3 regions of the Ectobacillus polymachus genome follow, and region 1 is predicted to be linked to each of the others. Evidence: riboswitches for the same ligand, from Rfam matches in the RefSeq annotation. Region 1 holds a riboswitch; each other region holds the start of a gene.

Evidence for each region. A riboswitch is a leader RNA that binds a small molecule or an ion and turns the genes downstream of it on or off. The one in region 1 is predicted to bind S-adenosylmethionine.
Region 2: linked by a shared signal. The riboswitch ahead of ACM5BR_RS08290 (methionine ABC transporter ATP-binding protein) and the one ahead of ACM5BR_RS05560 (O-methyltransferase) in region 1 are both predicted to bind S-adenosylmethionine.
Region 3: linked by a shared signal. The riboswitch ahead of ACM5BR_RS11250 (bifunctional O-acetylhomoserine aminocarboxypropyltransferase/cysteine synthase) and the one ahead of ACM5BR_RS05560 (O-methyltransferase) in region 1 are both predicted to bind S-adenosylmethionine.

Annotation. Positions count from the first base shown of each region.
Region 1 covers NZ_JBLREB010000001.1:1,094,369-1,098,438, forward strand. Annotated here, with positions in the region: gene ACM5BR_RS05555 (CsxC family protein) at 590-1,363, shown strand; gene ACM5BR_RS05560 (O-methyltransferase) at 1,585-2,166, opposite strand; SAM riboswitch class I at 2,266-2,372, opposite strand; gene ACM5BR_RS05565 (MgtC/SapB family protein) at 2,638-3,339, shown strand; gene ACM5BR_RS05570 (hypothetical protein) at 3,515-3,673, opposite strand; gene ACM5BR_RS05575 (DUF1657 domain-containing protein) at 3,989-4,070, shown strand, end outside.
Region 2 covers NZ_JBLREB010000001.1:1,614,362-1,618,431, forward strand. Annotated here, with positions in the region: gene ACM5BR_RS08290 (methionine ABC transporter ATP-binding protein) at 1-964, opposite strand, end outside; SAM riboswitch class I at 1,035-1,140, opposite strand; gene ACM5BR_RS08295 (hypothetical protein) at 1,451-1,693, opposite strand; gene ACM5BR_RS08300 (YqzE family protein) at 1,946-2,143, opposite strand; gene ACM5BR_RS08305 (shikimate kinase) at 2,190-2,681, opposite strand; gene comGG (competence type IV pilus minor pilin ComGG) at 2,685-3,047, opposite strand; gene comGF (competence type IV pilus minor pilin ComGF) at 3,053-3,478, opposite strand; gene ACM5BR_RS08320 (hypothetical protein) at 3,471-3,776, opposite strand; gene comGD (competence type IV pilus minor pilin ComGD) at 3,793-4,070, opposite strand, start outside.
Region 3 covers NZ_JBLREB010000002.1:132,831-136,900, forward strand. Annotated here, with positions in the region: gene ACM5BR_RS11230 (MMPL family transporter) at 1-325, shown strand, start outside; gene ACM5BR_RS11235 (hypothetical protein) at 632-811, shown strand; gene ACM5BR_RS11240 (FHA domain-containing protein) at 833-1,528, shown strand; gene ACM5BR_RS11245 (YolD-like family protein) at 1,579-1,881, opposite strand; SAM riboswitch class I at 2,145-2,249, shown strand; gene ACM5BR_RS11250 (bifunctional O-acetylhomoserine aminocarboxypropyltransferase/cysteine synthase) at 2,344-3,645, shown strand; gene metA (homoserine O-acetyltransferase MetA) at 3,626-4,070, shown strand, end outside.

The sequences.
Region 1 (4,070 bases):
TTCTAAGTTGAACCCCATTACTTAAAAACAAGAATAAAATTTACATAGGATACTCTATGATTTGAACAACAATAATTAATAATGTGGGGCTCAGCCACATCTCCATCAAGCTAAGATACCAAATAGGCCACGCTTTAAGCACAAAAGTAGATACCTGCATTTCTTTATCAACGAAAATAGATGGTTTATCGACGAAAATTACTACTTATCGACGAAAACAGAATGTTTATCGACGACTTTTACCCTTTTATCGACGAAAATGGAATGGTTATCGATTTTTCGTGTTTTATCGACAAAAACCATTACTAGACGAATGGCAGTTCTGAGCAAAAAAGGAGCCCTGGAATACGTTAACAACGCTTTTTCCGAAACTTCCCCTCCCCACTTTCATTATATATCGGAATAAACATACATATCCAACAAGTCCGAGTCAAAGATAATTTATTTAATGATATATGCTTAGAAAAGCCCGTTTCTATAAAAATATATTAATGTCTATTATACATGTCCACTTCTTTAACCATGAAACAGAATACTCTAATCCTGTAAAAGCTTTTACAAAATTATAAGGAGGGAGGAATTTTTTGGTATGAATGAAAATAATCAAGTAAATCAACCCATGGACCCCCCAGGACCTTGTACAGTAAATACAACACCTCTTAGTTCATTTACGAATATAAATACTCCCACAGTTACTGGATTCGCTGTTACGGCATTTATTAAGGTTCCTGTTGTTACGGTAGAGACAACAATCCAAATTCCTTTAGAGGCGACGATTACCCTTACGCCTGCAGCAACTGAAATTAAAAGAGTGAAAAAAAATGTATTTCTGGATCAAGTGAAACTTATTCCAGTTGCATTTACTCGTATTGATGAAACTGACTTTTTTAACGTGAGAAGAGCTAAATTATTTGTAGCAGGGCATATTCGAAAAAATATTGAATATACTACGTCAGGGAGTAGCGCTGGATGTACTACAGCACTTCAAGATAGAGTGGTCGATATTAATTTTTCTGGTTTTACAGACATATTACATTTTAACAATTTTCCAATCATCGGTATTTCTGAAACTGCCGAGGCTAATTTCCTTAGTGAAACAAACAACTTAAATGCTCGTTTGGATAAATTTTTCTTCCAAAATCTTGTCAAATTCAATGAACAGCCATTCGGTGAGTTAGTAGCTGCAAACTTCTTTGAACTTGATTTTTCACCAACGGTGGCAACTCCTGAGGCACCTTTTAGCACGTTGACAGAAAAAATCGTCCTGGAACTTACTATAAAAGTATTACAAAATCAGCAGCTTGCCATTGAAGCTGTTCCAGTAGTACCTAGGCTTGAGGGACTCACTCCTCCAGCATCTTAATGGAGTTTCCTCAACATATTTAAGACAAAAAGGATCCGTTTCTTTTAAACAGGTCCTTTTTGTACTTGCGTTTAAATGCCATATATGTGTGAATGTCTTATAATAGATACTCATTCTTTAAGACAAACGCAAAATACATAGCCTGCTGCTCATTATACTTTCTATACCCGTTTATGTACTGACTCCTTTTTATCTGGTGAAGGGGTTTTTATACGAACCGACTACTCCATTGTCTTTATCGCTAAAAGAATACCTGTTGCCCAATCTACTTCTGTTATGACTAAATCTCTTCTTTCTCTTAATTTATTAAGAAGCTTAGGTGCTTTAATTCTGTATTCCTCAGGTACACTCCTATCCGGAAGTAAATCATGAATGACGTAAAATCCTCCTACGTTTAAATGGTCTAATGTCTTATCCAACAGTTCAAATTTCCCTGGCCATGTATCTGCAAAAATAAAATCGAATGTCTCTTCCATATTTCGAATAAATATTGCACCGTCCTCACATCGAAAAGAAATTCGTTTATCATTCCCTAAATAGGTTTTTGCAATGTCTAACAATTGCGGATTTATATCCACCGTTATGAGCGTACTATCCCCATCCATTCCATCTACAATCCATGCTGCGGATGCACCAGATCCCGTTCCAAGTTCTAAAAATTTCCCCTTTGCTTTTGATGATGCTAATCCTTTTAGTAGATACCCCGTCTTTGGGTCACAAGATTGATGAAATCCCTGTAATTTCGAATGTTCTACAATTTTATCGTAAAGGCTTAGTGATTTCATCAGCGTCTCTTTTTCCATTTTACATAGCCCCTTCCATGAATATTCCTAAGATTCAAGTTATAAAACAAAATAAAAAGTGGCCTCTTTATTAAGAGGCCACGCGTTCACGGATTCGACCTCTTATCTCCCAAAGCATTTGCTCTGCTGGAATTAGCACCTTCCTAACGATATTAGGGGTTGCTGAGGCTTCAAAGGGCCAATCCCTCCACCTCTCTAGATAAGAATTCATATTCAATACAGATATAATTGGATATACTATACAATTAAGTATAATTTATAATAAATCGTTTTGTCACTTTCGTCAATCTGATACTCTACGATTCGAATAACAATAATTAATAAAGTGAAACTCCCCCCTCGCCATTTCCGTTATGCCCTAAACTTGGAATACAGTTGACGTTACAGGACTTATTCGTTCATAATACGTATATTGATTACAAAGGTAATTTCTATCTATCTTACCTATATTTTTCTATGGAGATGAAGCAAATGGCGTGGCAAGATATGACAATTCGGCTGCTTGTAGCTATACTTACCGGTGCATGTATCGGTACCGAACGACAATGGCGTCACCGAATGGCTGGAATACGTACAAATGCTCTTGTTTCCCTTGGAGCATGTTTATTCGTCATTTTATCGGTTATGTCAACAGGAGATAATAGTCCAACTCGAATTGCCGCACAAGTAGTGAGTGGCGTCGGCTTTCTAGGCGGCGGTGTGATCATACGAGAAGGGTTTAGCGTTCGCGGATTAAATACAGCTGCTACTCTTTGGTGTTCTGCAGCCGTTGGTACATTAGTTGGAGCAGGATTTATGAAACTGAGTATTATAGGTGCAATTGGCGTAGTATTAGCAAATGTTCTCCTTCGTCCTATTGCGTTATTCATGAATAGAAAATCAAAGGATCAGTCGCAAGAAAATCTCTTCTATGAAGTGAATATCACTTGTCTACATGAACATGAAACCGTTATACGTACTGCTTTATCTAAAATGATACTTTCAGAAGGAATAGCCTTACAAGAACTGTATAGTGAGGAAATTGAAAGTGGAAGTAAAGTATCCATAATGGCTTTGCTTCATAGCGATCAGTCGAAAGCCCTGCTAATCGAACAAATTGTTAGTAAATTAAAACTTGAACATGATATTATCGCAATTGGATGGAAAACCCTTTCAGAGCAAGAAGGCGATTAAGATGAACATCCGTTATACTTTGTGATCCCTTTCATATCTTAATCCCCTTACTGTCTGCGATAATAACAAAATAGCGAATTCAAAAACAACACCATCTGTTTTTTTCAGATGGTGTTTTCTTAAATAATAGTTTTTAGGTCTTGCGTATTCAAATTTTCCTAATCCTACATTCCTCTTAATACACTTGATATACATAGCCATACATATCATACGGATAATACGGATATGGATAACCATAACCATATCCAGGTGTTAGCAATGCCCCCGTCGCTAATCCCCCAAAGCCTCCGAAAAACGGACGACCAAAACCTCCTATAATTCGCTCATCACTCATTGCTTGTTTCCCTCCTTTTCATTCTTGCATGTTGTATACATAATTACGTTATTCTGGACAATTGTAATAGGAATAGGCAATTTTCTTACTACTACATGAAAAGGACAAGAGAAACAAACCTATTAATATTCGTTTTTCACTACATAGTATCTTTTGCAAAATCCAGACGAATATACTATAAACTCCTCTATACAATCATCTGGTTTTATTTTCCACTTTTACAACTATCCAAATGGAATATTTTACAATTATAGATTTACCAAGAAACGTACATTCTATATTTGACTTTAAATTCACGTAAGGAGGAATTGACGAATGACAGTAATTAATCAATTAAAACAAACGGTTTCTGGATTAAAAAGTGCACAAGCTAGCCTTGAAGGATTTGCACTTGCTA
Region 2 (4,070 bases), 520 kb from region 1:
AGTTAATAGCCTTTTGTACCTCATTCTTTTCTCCAATCAATTCCATTATAAAAATCCCTAGTGGTGTATCTTGTATGTACTCAATTTTTCCATGAAGAATATTTCCTTTGACAATAAAATGCTGAAGCATATCGGAAACAACAGCTTCTTCTGCGATCGTTCCCTTAAATTGAATTTTAATAATGGTTCCTTTTCTTTGTTCTACTAATCGTTTTGGAATTTCAAATTGTAATACACTGTCAATAAATTGCATCGTAATCGGTTGTTGTGGATTAGCAAATACATCATATACCCTGCCTTCTTCTACTATAGATCCATCCTGAATCACAACCATACGGTGACAAATTTCCTTTACAACTTCCATTTCATGCGTAATTAAAACAATTGTTAGTCCAAGCTTTTCATTGATAGACTTTAGCAGTTGCAAAATTGATTTCGTCGTCTTTGGATCTAGCGCCGAAGTTGCCTCATCACAAAGAAGAACAGATGGCTCATTTGCAAGAGCACGTGCAATGCCAACACGTTGCTTTTGACCACCGCTAAGCTGCGTAGGATACACATTACGCTTATCTAATAATCCAACCATTTCGAGCAATTCAGTAGTTCGAACTTCGATTTCCTCCCTTTTCTTACCAGAAGCCCTGAGCGCAAAAGCAATATTCTCATATACGGTTTTCGAGTTAATCAAATAGAAATGCTGAAAAATCATTCCTATCTTTAGTCTAGCTTTTCGTAATTCCTGCTCCGTTAACTTTGTCAGTTCGATACCCTCTATTTTCACACTGCCTGAAGTAGGGGTTTCAAGTAAATTCATGCATCTAAGCAAAGAACTCTTTCCGGCACCGCTATATCCTACAATTCCAAAAATTTCTCCCTTATGAATGCTCAAGGATATATCATTTACAGCTTTAACCTTTCCGTATTTTGTCTCATACTCTTTTGTCACATGCTGAAGTTCAATCATATGCACTCTCCTCTCCTTTACAACATAAATAGCCTCTTTCATTTGAAAGAGGCACCGTGAAAATCGTTACGACTTATCTTTCAGAATAAAAGTATTCTGCAGGAAGTAGCACCGTTCCTAAATTGGAGGTTGCCGGACGTCATAGGGCCTGATCCCTCGGTCACTCTTGATAAGTAAACAAATTATTTAATTTTTTGTTAATTCGAATAATAGTATAAATTGTGACAATTGTCAATTGTTTTCGCAAAATAATTATAGTCTTTACAACGCTACCTTTATTCTTTCTTTGTACTTTTCGTATAACTTGACCCTCGACGAGGGTTTTTTCTCATCTCCTACCGAGGGTTAGCCCGACCTTTGTTGTTGCGGGCAGTTATCACCCACATAGCCTTTTCTGATTTCTCTAAGCTTGAAGTGGGGGTATTACTGCCATTAAATAGCGAGATAAAAGAAAAAGGAGATGCCCCATAAGAGAATGATTATTCTCTATGAGTTTTCTCCTCTTTCATCCACATATTTGCTGAACAGTTCATACAATCCTTTATTCACAAGATAAGATATTTGCTTATCTGATTTATATGGATAACGGTCTCGAAGTCGTATGGAAGCCTTTGCCATTAAGTTCTCCAATACTGAACGCCCACCTTTTCCGTATATTACTTCAGCAAATTCAATTAACTTTGCATCCTCTAAGGAAGCAGAATTGTGATTAAAAAAGAACTTTTCCATTGTCTCACCTCTATATGATAGCGTTTTCATTTTAAATTATATAGGTATGTTAGTCATTTCACAATATTGTATGCTATTTTTTCCTTTAGTTTCATTATAAAACAATATATGTACAGTACTTATGGTTAATTAAGGCGAATTTGTGAACAAATATATATCCTGATAATGGCGTTATTTCCCAATCACAAGCCATCACGAAATAGACCGTAAGATGTTTTACGGTCTATTTCGTTTATGCTATCGAATCCAATATCAAGCGCCTTTTTTCCTGTTTGATGTTCGTTGATATAATAATGAAATGCTTAAAGGAATTACTCCAAACCATCTTTTTAAGAACGGTTCTTTTTCTGAACGGCGTTGTAATCTTTTTTGCACTCGATCCTCTTTTGGATTGTTCATGTAGGTAACAACCTGCTGCGTCACAAATTTAACGTAGTCATTTGTCGACATAGGATTCACCACCATTACAATTGTTATGGATAGTATGTCCTACTTTTCATTCCTTCAAACGCATTTCAATCTCATTTAAAATTGACTGTACGTCCTTATCCGTCGTATCAACTGTAACTGTCGCCTCTTCATACCACTTCTGCCGCATCTTATAAAGAGCAGAAAAGGCTTCGGTATTTTTAAATAAAGGACGGGATGTATCACCTTCTAGCCTTTTTACAATGTGAGAAAGATCACAGTATAAATATAATACTATGCCGTGCTCTTTCATCCATTTTCGATTTTGTTCTCTTCCTATAATTCCTCCACCTGTAGTAATAATCACATTCTCACAAGGAAGCGATTGCAACATATTCGATTCATAATCTCGAAACACTTCCTCCCCTTCATCATGAAAAATGGCTGTGATTTGTTTTCCTGTTTTTCGTTCGATTTCTTCATCTGTATCAATGACCGGCATATTCCATCTTAACCCAAGTTCTTTTCCAATTGTTGTTTTTCCAGATCCCATAAATCCTGTGATGTATAAAGCTTTCATCCCTTACCTCTCCTCAAACCATCTCGTTATTTGCTGCGTATCTTTATTATACTGAAAGCTTGCCTTATATGTTCGATTTTTCCGTGTTTTGCATATAATCGTTACATACATAACAGGGGATCCGGTAGCATCTATTCTTACTTCTCCTTGTTCATATTGATACGTAGTATGCAATGAATCACTCGTATTTCTTTTTACTTCCTGTATACCATTGTTCATTAAAATATCTAAGTGGAGAATTTCTTCTCCTTCAGCATAAAATTTTTTCTCCAATACGTACAAGTTTGCAAAATGGATGAGAAATGAAAACAGAACAAAAGAGAACACCATTGTACCCGGCATTGTAAACCCATTGCTATTTTTCATTTTTTTCACCTAATCGGAAAAAATCGTGTAATCATTCCACTGTGATCCTTCTTGTCCAAATCGATTACATGAACATTCAGGGCAAGTGTTTGTAATTCAAATGAAACGCTCGTTATTTGCTGCAACATAATCTCATGTCCTTTATTATCAACGGTTCGTATGATATCATTTCCGCTTTTTTCATATTTCACCATTTGACCGTTATTTTTCTGAAGCAGAAGCTTATTATTGATAACTGTTACAGACGTTGCTTCTCGAAATTCAATTTGTATCTGTTCTAAGCATAAGGCCCATTCAAAATCAAGAAATTTCCTATCCACTATAGAAATTTGTTTCGGTATAGTGCGCGGTACAAGTGTGATCAGAAGCAAAAGAATGGAAAGACAAAATATCACTTCTAAGAATGTAAACCCTTGTTCTCGTTTAGACATCACGCACACGTTCACACCTACTTTGCTTATGATGATTTAAATCATACCAACTGATGCAAATACGTTTATCGCTGCTTTCATAGCTGTTTTCAACGACAATGTAGTACGTAACACCTGCTTTTACGATTGATGAAGGTTTACTAGTATGATCCAACATAGCAATAATCTGCTCCCTTATCATTTCATTAGCATAGTGACGCATTCTTGTGTGCTTTTCCTCCTTCTGTAATAAAATCAATTGCGGTACTATAATAGAGCAAAGTACAAGGATTATACTTAATGATGCCAGCATTTCCACGAGAATTGCCCCTTTTTCATGCGATATAAAATCTACCTGCGCCAAGTTGAAACACGATTTTATATTTTTTTGTTTTGTACGATACATACATCGTTCCGCCTTTTCCTATGTTTCCATCTGGTCCAAAGGTTAGTGAACTTGATAAGTTGTTCAAATCAATAACAATATCATGATCATAATTACGGATAAGAATCGTCTCTATCCCGTTCGTAATCACATATTGATGAGTCATTGGGTAAAAATGTATTTTATGATTATTGCTATGACTAATTGCTGATTGTTGCATGAAAACAA
Region 3 (4,070 bases), on a different contig from region 1:
AGATTATAGCATCTTCCTTATGGACCGCTTTAATGAGTATAAAGGAATGCCGGTGAAGGATGCGATGCTTCTTGCAATGCGTAATATGGGACCGGTTATTTTCTCAGCCGTTATCATATTAGGAGGAACGTTTGCTGCGATGGTCCCGTCTGGGGTTCTTTCTCTTATGCAAATCGCAACCATCGTATTATCAGGCTTACTGCTATACGCCTTCGTGTTCCTACCGTTCTTCATACCTGTTATGGTGAAGCTATTTGGACGTGCAAACTGGTTCCCATTTGATCGGAACTTGCCAACTGAAAAACAGAATGATATAGGGAAATAAAAAAGGTAGAGAGATAACAAAAGTACCTCCGTTTCATTGTGAATCGGAGGTATTTTCCTATTCTAGTATAGGATGCTTTATCCGCGATTTATCGCTATTCATATCAGACGCAGCAAGGGTTAATCCTTATCTTAATGTAATATTTATCCCCTCTTTAGAAATAACTCGGCATCACTCCACATATTGCAAAAGCTTAACCAGTAATTTTTTGAAAATTATTATTGAATTATCATTGTTTTTCTATTGAGGCGATCGTGTATCTTTCATACAATGCTAGTAAACGAGGTATTGTAAGGAGGGGAACAAATGCGTAAAATAATGATTACGCTGATTGTTGTTCTAACTATTGGACGTGGATGGGAATGGTACATACAAGAAACATCTACGACGCCGTTTCCTGAAGAATCTCGATCTTTAAGTGAAAACGACATGTTAAGTCATCCTATACACATCGCCCAGGAGTTAGAACTTCATTTCGATAATTGAAGTATTAAGGATGAGTAAAATATGAATCAAATTCAAAATTGTCATAAATTGATTTTAAAGCAGGGTGATTCGTATCAGGCAGGTGCGTTTATTTATTTAGATAAACCGCAAACTGTGATAGGGCGTGTGAATCCTTCGTACGAGCCGGATTTCTCTATTCACAATCAATTTGTTTCACGTAAACATTTCGTCATTTTTATAAAGGAAGGCAAGATGACCATTCAGGATTTAGGAAGTAAGCATGGAACAGAGTTAAATAGAGAAGCACTGGTTCCATTTGAAATATACCCATTAAATGACTCGGATACGATTACATTAGCGAATGGGCTCATCGAATTACAGCTGGAAAAAGACTATGATGAAACGATGGAAATTCCAGGAGAACTCCTTGCTTATCATTTACATAAGGACGTACTTGAAATGGATGATATCGCGCAAACCATATATCTTCAGGATACTAGCATCAAATTATCACAAAAAGAGTATGCTTGCTGTAAAGTAATGGCGAATCATTTGAATGAGTTTGTTAGCAAGCAGCAGATTATTGCTGCTGTTTGGCCTGAACGGACATTATCAGATAATGTATATGTCGGAACAGAAGAGATGAATTCGCTGATTTATCGTCTTCGGGTGAAAATAAAAGGATATTTAAAAATTGAATCGGTATTACGAAATGGATTTAGAATGTCTAGAAGCAATTCGCATGATATGGAATAACAGGCGCACGCGGGTGCGCCTGTTATTTATTTCGCTGCGTAAGACCATGGTCACCATTCTTTGCATATTTCTAGGTGTACGACAGCTTCCGTAAAAATATACCGAGCTTTACCGGCTGTATCAATAATATGTAGGCATTGCTGCCTTTCATTGTAATGATGAACACGTCCTGTTAAATGGGAAATTACGCCATGATGACGATAATCAAAGGATACATACTGATTATGTTCCATTGCTTCACAAATCATGATTTCGAAGCTGATGTTTGTCTCCGGTGTAACGGATCGTTCTAGATTGCCTCCAGATTCATAATGAAAGACTTCGCCATTCCACGCCTCCTGATTACACTTCACAGAAATCGCTCCTTTTAATCGAACATTTGTTCTTATTTTACCTTTTTTTATGGGGATTATGCAAGTGATTGTTGAAAGTTATATAGTCCTAGGAACCTTGCAAAAGTATTTCGTGATTTAGTATTTACAAGCATCGTGTAAGAAATCGAATATATCTTTTTTTCTTTGCTTACGGAATAGTCAGAAAAAATAATATATCAAATAATTCAGAAAATATATTGACATAAGGTTAATAGTTATATAGAATGTAAATAATTTCATATGTCTTATCGAGAATAGGTGGAGGGATCAGGCCCTTTGAAGCCTTGGCAACAGCCGTAAACCGGAATTGTGCCAAATCCTGCAGGTTTTGCTCTGAAAGATAAGAGATTACACAGTCATGTGCGAATTCGGGCTGCTTCTTTTACCTTTTTGGGTAGGAAGCAGCCCTTTTAATTTAAATAAAGAGGAAGGGTGAACATGATGGGAGAAACATGGAACAAGGGAACGATTTGTGTACAGGGAGGCTATACGCCTAAAAATGGAGAACCACGTGTGCTGCCGTTATATCAAAGCACAACGTATAAATATGATACACCTGAGGATTTAGCAGCTCTATTTGATTTACGTGCTGAAGGTTATATTTATACACGAATTGCAAATCCAACCGTTGCAGCTTTCGAAACGAAGCTAAGTCAGCTCGAGGGCGGCGTTGGTGCTGTAGCAACCGCTTCTGGTCAAGCAGCGATTCAATTAGCAGTATTAAATATCGCTGGAGCAGGCGATCATATTTTGTGCTCATCTACCGTTTACGGAGGTACTCACAATCTATTTGCTGTCAGTTTACGTAAGCTTGGCATTGATGTTACATTCTTTGATCCAGAGCTGTCGGTAGAAGATATTGTTAAACTTGCAACAAGCAAGACAAAGCTCCTTTATGGCGAATCAATCGGTAACCCTGCTATTAATGTACTAAATTTTGAAGTATTTTCAGCGGCTGCAAAAGAACTAGATATTCCGCTTATCATTGATAATACGTTAGCTTCTCCGTATTTGTGCCAGCCATTTGCTCATGGAGCAAATATCGTGGTTCATTCAACTACGAAATATATTGATGGGCATGCAAGCTCAGTAGGCGGAGTCGTAATTGACGGCGGAAACTTTAACTGGGATAACGGAAAGTATCCAGAACTTGTCCTGCCAGATGAAAGTTATCACGGCGTGCAATATTTGAAGGACTTCGGAGCAGCTGCCTATATCGTAAAGGCACGCGTTCAGCTTCTTCGTGATTTTGGTAACTGTATTAGCCCATTCAATGCCTACTTAACAAATATAGGCCTTGAAACATTACATTTACGTATGGAACGTCACAGCCAAAATGCGCTAGCGATAGCAAAATGGCTAGAAAAGGATGAAAGAGTAAGCTGGGTAAGCTATCCTGGCTTAGAAAGCAGTAAATATTATGAGCGCAGTTCAAAATATTTACCTAAAGGTGCAAGCGGCGTGATTGCCTTTGGTGTAAAGGGCGGCATAGAGGCAGCTTCTGACTTTATTAAAGAATTAAAGCTTGCAACGCTTGTTACCCATGTAGCAGATGCAAGAACACTTGTCATTCACCCTGCTAGTACAACGCACCGTCAGCTTACCGAAGAACAGCAACGCGGATGTGGTGTTACACCTGATTTAATTCGTCTATCGGTAGGGATTGAAGATGTAACCGATATTATTGCTGATTTAGATCAAGCTTTAGCTGGAGGAAAAAAATATGCCAATAATCGTGGATAAGGATTTACCAGCACGTAAAATCCTGCAAAACGAGAATATTTTTGTGATGACGAAGGAGCGTGCCTCCTCGCAAGATATTCGACCGTTGAAAATCGCGATTTTAAATTTAATGCCTACAAAGCAGGAAACAGAAGCACAGCTGCTACGCCTACTTGGAAATACGCCGCTTCAAGTTGATATACAATTGTTACACATGGAATCACATACATCCAAAAATGTATCGCAAGAACATCTCACAAGCTTTTATTCTACCTTTCGCGAAGTGGAAAATCAGCGATTTGATGGCCTCATTATTACTGGTGCTCCTGTAGAGCTTCTCCCATTTGAAGATGTCGATTATTGGGAGGAACTAAAACGAATTATGGAATTTTCCGTTACGAATGTAACATCTACCTTGCATATTTGTTGGGGAGCACAGGCAGGCT